DNA from 2 places in the Bartonella bennetti genome. Region 2 is predicted to be linked to the other one. Evidence: predicted binding sites of a transcription regulator. Region 2 holds the regulator's gene; the other holds the start of a gene.
What was found. The regulator HrcA, encoded in region 2, represses chaperone genes, less so after heat shock. The targets are predictions, from matches to a motif close to GTTAGCACTCNCNNNNNGNGAGTGCTAAC.
Positions count from the first base shown of each region.

Region 1 (4,347 bases), 310 kb from region 2:
AAAGCTGACCATTAGCATCATAAACTTCAAAAGAGATAGGAAGCTCTTCATTACTGTTTTGAGGCCACTCATACGCACATTCAGGACAAATAAAATGACCATTGTCTTCATAAGTATAAAGACCATCACACTGAGGACACTGAGGCAATTGAGTCATACATCTCGCCTTTGTTCAAGAAAAATTATTTATCGTAAATCACACATACAAGTAAATCACGCGTACAACAAGACAAGAAAAAAGACCTATTGAACATAAGATACACTTAAATGAGCAAAAATTTGTTAGTTGATTTAAGAATAAAATTAAAGAAAAAACATAAGAAAAACGGGCCTACTGGCCCGTTTCTCTTTTATCTTTGGCTTATAGGCATTAGAAATCCATTCCGCCCATTCCGCCCATTCCGCCACCGCCCATTGGAGGCATCGGTGTATCTTTCTTTGGAAGTTCAGCAACCATCGCTTCCGTTGTGATGAGAAGGCTTGCAATTGATGCAGCATTCTGTAAAGCAGAGCGAACAACTTTTACTGGATCAACAATTCCCAAAGCAATTAAGTCACCAAATTGTCCTGTTGCAGTGTTGTAACCAAACGTATCTGAATTATTTTCCAATACCTTGCCAACAATAATTGCTGCTTCTTCACCTGCATTCATCGCGATCTGACGTGCTGGCGCTTGCAAAGCGCGACGTACAATGTGGATACCAGCCTCTTGATCAGGATTCTTTCCTTTGACAGTCAACGCATTTGCAGCACGCAAGAGAGCAGTTCCACCACCAGCAACAATACCTTCTTCTACAGCTGCTCGTGTTGCATTCAAGGCATCATCAACACGGTCTTTCTTTTCTTTCACTTCAACTTCTGTTGCACCACCAACGCGAATAACGGCAACACCACCAGCAAGTTTTGCGAGTCTTTCTTGCAGTTTTTCACGATCATAATCAGAAGTTGTTTCCTCAATCTGCGCCTTAATCTGGTTAACACGTGCAGTAATTTCAGCCTTGTGTCCAGCACCATCAATAATGGTTGTGTTTTCTTTAGTGATGTTAACTTTCTTTGCACGTCCAAGCATATCTAAGGTAACATTTTCAAGCTTAATACCAACATCTTCAGAAATAACCTGACCCGATGTTAAGATAGCAATATCCTCTAACATCGCTTTACGGCGATCACCAAATCCTGGAGCTTTAACAGCAGCGATTTTCAAACCACCACGCAGTTTATTAACCACGAGGGTTGCCAAAGCCTCACCTTCCACGTCTTCTGCGATAATAAGCAGAGGTTTACCCGATTGTACAACTGCTTCAAGAACAGGAAGCAAAGATTGCAAATTAGACAATTTCTTTTCATGAATAAGAATATAAGGATCATCAAGATCAGCAACCATTTTTTCAGCATTTGTCACAAAGTAAGGAGACAAATAGCCACGGTCAAATTGCATACCTTCAACAACTTCTAATTCAGTTTCAGCTGTTTTTGCTTCTTCTACCGTGATGACGCCTTCATTGCCTACTTTTTCCATAGCATCGGCAATCATTTTTCCAATTTCAACGGCACCATTTGCAGAAATCGTTCCAACTTGTGCAATTTCTGCTGAAGTTTGAATTTTTTTCGCTTTTTTGAAAAGATTCTCAACAACTTCTTCAACAGCAGCATCAATCCCACGCTTGAGATCCATTGGATTCATCCCAGCAGCAACGGCTTTTACACCTTCTTGTACAATCGCTTGTCCTAAAACAGTAGCCGTTGTTGTTCCATCACCTGCAATGTCGTTGGTTTTCGAAGCCACTTCGCGCAACATTTGTGCGCCCATATTTTCGAACTTATCTTCTAATTCAATTTCTTTTGCAACGGATACACCATCTTTTGTGATACGAGGCGCACCAAATGATTTATCAATCACCACATTGCGTCCTTTAGGGCCGAGCGTTACCTTAACAGCATTAGCAAGGATATCAACACCGCGCAATAAGCGCTCACGCGCTTCACGGCCAAATTTGACTTCTTTAGCAGCCATCTAATTTCTCCTTGGAGTTGTCTTAAATAATCAAACAAAATAATTGAGAAATTGGATTAACCCAAAATTCCCATAATATCAGACTCTTTCATGATTAAGAGGTCTTCACCATTAATCTTAACTTCAGTTCCAGACCATTTCCCAAACAAGACACGGTCTCCTGCTTTCACTTCTAGAGGAACGCGCTTTCCACTATCATCGAGAGCACCATTTCCAACCGCAATAATTTCACCTTCTTGAGGTTTTTCCTTTGCTGTATCAGGGATGATAATCCCACCAGCTGTTTTATTTTCAGATTCAACCCGACGAACAACGACACGATCGTGAAGTGGGCGGAATTGTATATTAGCCATGTTTTATATCCTTAAAACTTAATATAACTGAATTAATCTTAAGTTCCTGTTAGCACTCTCTTGTGACGAGTGCTAACAATAAAGCGAATATAAACATGGCGTATTCCCATGTCAAGGGTTCTCATTAAAATTAACCTGCACCTTTTCATAGTCTTCCGTGTAAAATTTTAGCACTTATTTTTTTGATTAATTTATAGTATAAAAAAATTTAAATGAATTAGTAGGAATCGTCATGCTTAAAACTCGTCAAGAAACCGATAGCTTTGGAACAATCACCGTACGCAATGATCGTTATTGGGGAGCACAAACTGAACGTTCTCTTCATCATTTTAATATAGGCATAGAAAAACAACCTTTGACCCTGATTTATGCCTTAACTCTTATTAAAAAAGCTGCAGCCCTCGTTAATATGGAAAAAGGGAAACTTCCGCAAAATATCGGGCAAACGATTGTTACTGCGGCTGATGAAGTCCTTGCAGGAAAATTCGATGCCCATTTTCCTCTTTCTGTTTGGCAAACAGGTTCCGGCACACAAAGCAATATGAATGTCAATGAAGTCATTGCCAATCATGCTAACGTACTTTTGGGAGGGGCTCTTGGAAGCAAAAAACCGGTTCACCCGAATGATCACGTAAATATGAGTCAATCCTCAAACGATTCCTTTCCCACAGCCTTACATATTGCTACCACACTGCAAACACGCCAACATCTGTTACCAGCTCTTGATGCTCTTATTGGGAGCCTACAGAAAAAAGAAAAAGAATTTTCCGACATCATCAAAATCGGACGGACCCATACTCAAGATGCGACACCTCTCACATTAGGGCAAGAATTTTCAGGCTATCGCGCCGCTCTAGAAGCCAATCGCACACGAATTGAAACAGCGCTCACTGATGTTCAAATGCTTGCTCAAGGAGGCACAGCCGTCGGAACAGGTCTCAATGCTCCATTAGGCTTTGATGACGCATTTGCCAAAACAATAAGCACCCTCACAGGAATTACTTTCAAAACCGCTCATAATAAATTTGAAGCGCTTGCTCATCACGGGGCTCTTACACATTTTCATGGCAGCCTCAATGCTTTAGCAGCTGACCTGTTTAAAATTGCCAACGACATTCGTTTCTTAGGATCGGGCCCACGTTCAGGACTAGGTGAATTGAGCCTTCCGGAAAACGAACCAGGTTCTTCTATCATGCCAGGAAAAGTCAATCCGACACAGTGTGAAGCTCTGACTATGGTCGCTTGTCAAGTATTTGGCAACCATAGTAGTATCACATTTGCCGCCAGCCAGGGACATTTTGAACTGAATGTCTATAAGCCGGTCATTGGATATAATGTGATGCAATCACTCAATCTTTTAGGAGATTGTATGCGCTCTTTCGATACATATTGTATCCAAGGATTACAAGCAAATAGAGAACATATTCACGCTTTGATGGAACGTTCTCTCATGTTGGTTACTGCTCTTGCTCCAGAAATTGGGTATGAAAAAGCAGCTGAAATCGCCAAAACAGCCTATAAAAATGGAACAAGTCTCCGTGAGGAAGCTTTAAAAGCAGGTGTTTCTGCCGCTGATTATGATCGACTTGTTGACCCTAAAAAAATGATTCAGCCACAATAAGAAAAGAATTATTGCCAAAGAAAAAAGTGTTTATGTAATAATATCCGGCTGTTCGCGTCCTAAATGATGTTTGATTTTTAATACCTCAAAAGCGGCTTGCTTTAAAGGTTGAAGAACTTTTTGCGGATCTTGATTGTGCTTACAGGGATCACCCTCATACTGTTCAAGATAAAGCCGAACAAGAGCTCCCGTTGTTCCTGTCCCAGAAAGACGAACCACTAAACGTGCTCCATGATCAAAAAAAATACGGACCCCTTGCCGTATACTCACACTATGATCAACGGGATCATGATAAACAAAATCATCAGCTTTCTTGACCGTTAATCCAGCTATTTTTGTACCTGGCTCTGGTAAGCATT
Region 1 covers NZ_CP174576.1:1,242,288-1,246,634, forward strand. Annotated here, with positions in the region: gene ACJTDF_RS05555 (zinc ribbon domain-containing protein YjdM) at 1-157, opposite strand, end outside; gene groL (chaperonin GroEL) at 371-2,014, opposite strand; gene groES (co-chaperone GroES) at 2,071-2,367, opposite strand; gene fumC (class II fumarate hydratase) at 2,600-3,988, shown strand; gene ACJTDF_RS05575 (alpha-D-glucose phosphate-specific phosphoglucomutase) at 4,019-4,347, opposite strand, start outside.
Region 1: a site for HrcA is predicted at 2,416-2,444, ahead of groES (co-chaperone GroES). Genes of this name have one in related genera too.

Region 2 (4,347 bases):
TTTGGACAACATTCAGGACTTGGCCTTGCAATTAGTCGGCAAATCATTGAAGCTCATAATGGGACTCTCATGGCTGAAAATATTGTTGATCCCACATCTAAAAAAGAAAAAATTGGTGCTCGATTTATTATCACTCTTCCACTTGCCAAATAACTCCCCTTCTAAATGAAAAAGAAAGTAATAACTTTCTATAATCATTCAGGTACAAAATGAGAACAATTAATTATAATCCTTACAAAATCAAATAAAATGCAAAGTCACTTCTAAACCGGAAATCAAAAAACAATTGAGTTATTTTATATCTTAAAAAGCAAAATAGTTTTAAAACTATTCAATGCAATACTTTATACGAATGTAGATTAAAAATTAGCGCTTCATGATAAAAAATTTTTTCAATACATTTACACCGTTTCAGATTCAACAGAAACTTCTTTTACTTTTCCCTTAGTTACACCAACTATTGCCGGACGTAAAACACGTTCACCAATAATATAACCTGCTTGAACAACTTGCTGAACAGTATTTTCTGGCACATCAGCATTGGGAATTTCAAACATTGCTTGATGAAAATGAGGATCAAATTTTTGTCCTTCTGGATCAATTTTTTTTACCCCATGACGCTCTAAAGCTGTCATCATTGCACGCTCGGTCATTTCAACACCTTCTATTAATGTTTTCAAACCGGAATCATTCTCACCTGCATCTTTCGGAATTGCTTCCAATGCACGGTGCAAATCGTCAGAAACAGATAACATATCACGAGCAAAATTGGCAATTGAATATGCTTTGGCATCAGCTATATCACGTGCTGTTCGACGTCGAAGATTTTCCATATCCGCTGCGAGACGTAAAATTTGATCTCTTAGTTCCTTATTTTCACCCTGCAAAATAACTAAAGGATCAGCAGGCTTAATTTCCTCTGCCTCAGCGTTTGAGCAATCTTCTTCGTGCATGTTTAAAAACTCATCCGAAGCTTGTTTAAGTACGTCACGATCAACTGAATTCTTCAAATCGCAATTTTCAAATGAAGCATCAACAAATTTGTTTTTTTCATCAGACATAAAAACTCTATTCCTTCATAAAATTTATACTCTTGATATCGAAATTTTTCAAACAAAAATCAAGAGCTCTTTACTTATTCGTTAGCACAATGATCACTCCTAATACAACATTCAACCATGCTAACGTAACAATTGTGATACAAGCTGAGCTGTATAATCAACCATAGGTACAATCCTTGCATAATTAAGACGTGTTGGCCCAATAACACCTACAGCACCAATGACTCTTTTTTGTGTATCACAATAAGGAGCTACTACTAAAGAAGAACCAGAAAGTGAAAATAATTTATTCTCTGAACCAATAAAAATACGCACCCCTGATCCTTCATCTGCTAAGTCAAGCAACTGTGCCATGCTTTCGCGTGTTTCAAGGTCATCAAACAAATATCTCAACCGCTCTAAATCTTCTCCTACTTTCACATCTTCAAGTAAGTTGCCCCGCCCCCGAACAATAAGATGTATTTTATGATCTGAATCTTCTCCTCCCCAGAGAGCTAAACCAGTTTCAACAAGATGTTGAGACAATTGATGAAGAGCAGCTCGTGTTTCTGAGCATAAACGTGCAACTTCTATTTTTGCTTCATTAAGTGTACGTCCCTGTATATGAGCATTGAGAAAATTTGTTGCTTCTGTCAATTGTGCATGAGTCACACCTTCTGGTAACTTAATAATACGATTCTCAACATCACCTTTTTGTGTGACTAAAACTGCAAGAGCATGCTCTCCATCAAGACGTACGAATTCAATATGCTTCAGTGTACCTTCCTGTTTCGTTGCGAGAACTAATCCTGCTCCTCGTGAAAGACCTGAAAGAATTTGACTCGCTTGAATTAAAAAATGCTCAACCGATTGTGCATTACCAGCTTCTTTAACTTGATTTTCAATATTTTCACGTTCCTCGGTTGGTAAATCGCCTACTTCCATAAATGCATCAACAAAAAATCGCAAACCTGATTGCGTTGGCATTCTCCCTGCGGACACATGGGGCGCATAAATTAAACCAAGATGCTCAAGATCACTCATTACATTGCGAATTGTTGCAGGTGATAACGTTTGTTGTAAAAGACGCGAAAGATTACGCGAACCGACCGGTTCACCATCATTAAGATAAGCTTCAACAATATGACAAAAAATATCACGTGAACGCTTATCAAGAGTTTTTAAGGAGTCATCAAGGGGTATTTGCTTCATAACGATTGTTTCACTATTTTAAAAATACTTCTTTATTATATAAGTTCTTCAAAAAGATGGTCAAATAATCTAAATACAGCGCAAAAGATATATCGCATATCTATTACAATAATACCATTATCAAATACGAATAATTACCTTAGGATAAATATAAAAATATGTAGAATTATGTCTCATAAACCTAAAAATAATTATTTTACAATTGTCTAAATTGATTACAAATACAATCAATTGTATTCTGCAATAAATTTTTAAAAATCATTTGAATTCTATTCCTTACGATATATAAAATATTAATTCATGCTATAAAAATTGACAAATTAAAATTGATACCAAATCTTGTTACTTAATGAATCAATACATTGTATATAAAAAATTTAAGCAACTACCAAAAAAATTTTAATGATGTCACATTTTTTGTTGTATTGAAATTGCCAAAACATTGTTACCAATTTTTATTCTATACAAATAAACCCTTAATCAAACCGAGATTATTGCTTCATTTTAGGAAACATATACATGAGAAGTATAGCAATCAAAAAACTTATTATTGCTACGCATAATACCGGTAAATTGAATGAAATTACCACATTGATTGCTCCTTTTGGTATAACAACACAATCAGTAAAAGAACTTGGCTTGCCCGAACCAAAAGAAACAGGAAAAACATTCGAAGAAAATGCTTATATCAAAGCTTTTGCAGCTGCAAAAGCCACAAACTTCCCTGCTTTATCTGATGATTCTGGTATAGAAATAGACGCCTTAAATGGTGCACCAGGTGTTTATACAGCTGATTGGGCTCTCCAACCCGATGGTACACGTGATTTTCTAAAAGCTATGCAAACAGTAGAAAATGAATTACAAAAAGTTGGCTCTTTTAAAAAAAATCAACGTAAAGGCCGATTTATATCCGTTATTTGCCTTGCATATCCCGATGGACGTGCAGATTATTTTTGCGGCAGTGTTGAAGGTACATTCATTTGGCCACCACGGGGAAACAAAGGTTTTGGCTTTGATCCTATTTTTTTACCTGATGGATACGAAAATACCTTTGGTGAAATGTCAACAGCACAAAAACATAACTGGAAACTTAATGGTCAAACACCTCTTTCCCACCGCGCACGCGCCTTTAAACTCTTTGCGGAAAATTTTTTAGTTCTCTCATGACGAAGCCCTTTGGTATTTACATTCATTGGCCGTTTTGTACGAGCAAATGTCCTTATTGTGATTTTAATTCGTATGTTCGTATAAATGGAGTAGATCAATTGCGTTTTGCAAACGCTTTTGAACGTGAAATAACAACACAAGCTCATGAAATAGGCCCTCGTCGTATTACAAGCATTTTTATCGGCGGGGGAACACCTTCCCTTATGACACCTCAAACTGTTGATCGTTTATTACAAGCTGTCGCGAAAAACTGGACAATCGATGACAAAGTTGAAATTACACTTGAAGCTAATCCTTCTAGTGTAGAAGCAGATCGCTTCCGTGGTTATCACTTAGCAGGTGTTAACCGTTTATCTCTAGGTGTACAAGCACTCAATGATAAAGCATTACAACAACTTGGTCGTCTCCATAACGCTAAGCAAGCTCTTCATGCTATTAATTTAGCACGTAAAATTTTCCCACGTTTATCTTTTGACTTAATTTATGCGCGCCCCAAACAAACACTTAAACAATGGAAATCTGAACTTTTGCAAGCCATTAATTTGGCTGCAGACCATCTCTCTTTATACCAACTCACCATAGAAGACGGAACAACGTTTAAAAAGCTTCATGCAGCAGGAAAACTAATCCTACCAGCATCAGAGCAAGCAGCAAATCTTTATACCCTTACCCAAGAAATAACCACTATGCATGGTCTGCCAGCCTATGAAATATCAAATCATGCGATTCCTGGTGCTGAGTCATGCCATAATCTCCTTTATTGGCGTTATCATGAATATGCAGGTTTTGGTCCAGGTGCGCATGGACGTTTTATCAAGCAGTCACTGAAAAATTCCTCTCTTTTCTCAGAAAAATTACCATCCAGAACTGAAAATCATAACCGTTATGTCACCATAAACGAAAAACATCCCGAAAATTGGCTTGAATT
Region 2 covers NZ_CP174576.1:1,551,676-1,556,022, reverse strand. Annotated here, with positions in the region: gene ACJTDF_RS06930 (stimulus-sensing domain-containing protein) at 1-153, shown strand, start outside; gene grpE (nucleotide exchange factor GrpE) at 402-1,061, opposite strand; gene hrcA (heat-inducible transcriptional repressor HrcA) at 1,182-2,252, opposite strand; gene rdgB (RdgB/HAM1 family non-canonical purine NTP pyrophosphatase) at 2,772-3,419, shown strand; gene hemW (radical SAM family heme chaperone HemW) at 3,416-4,347, shown strand, end outside.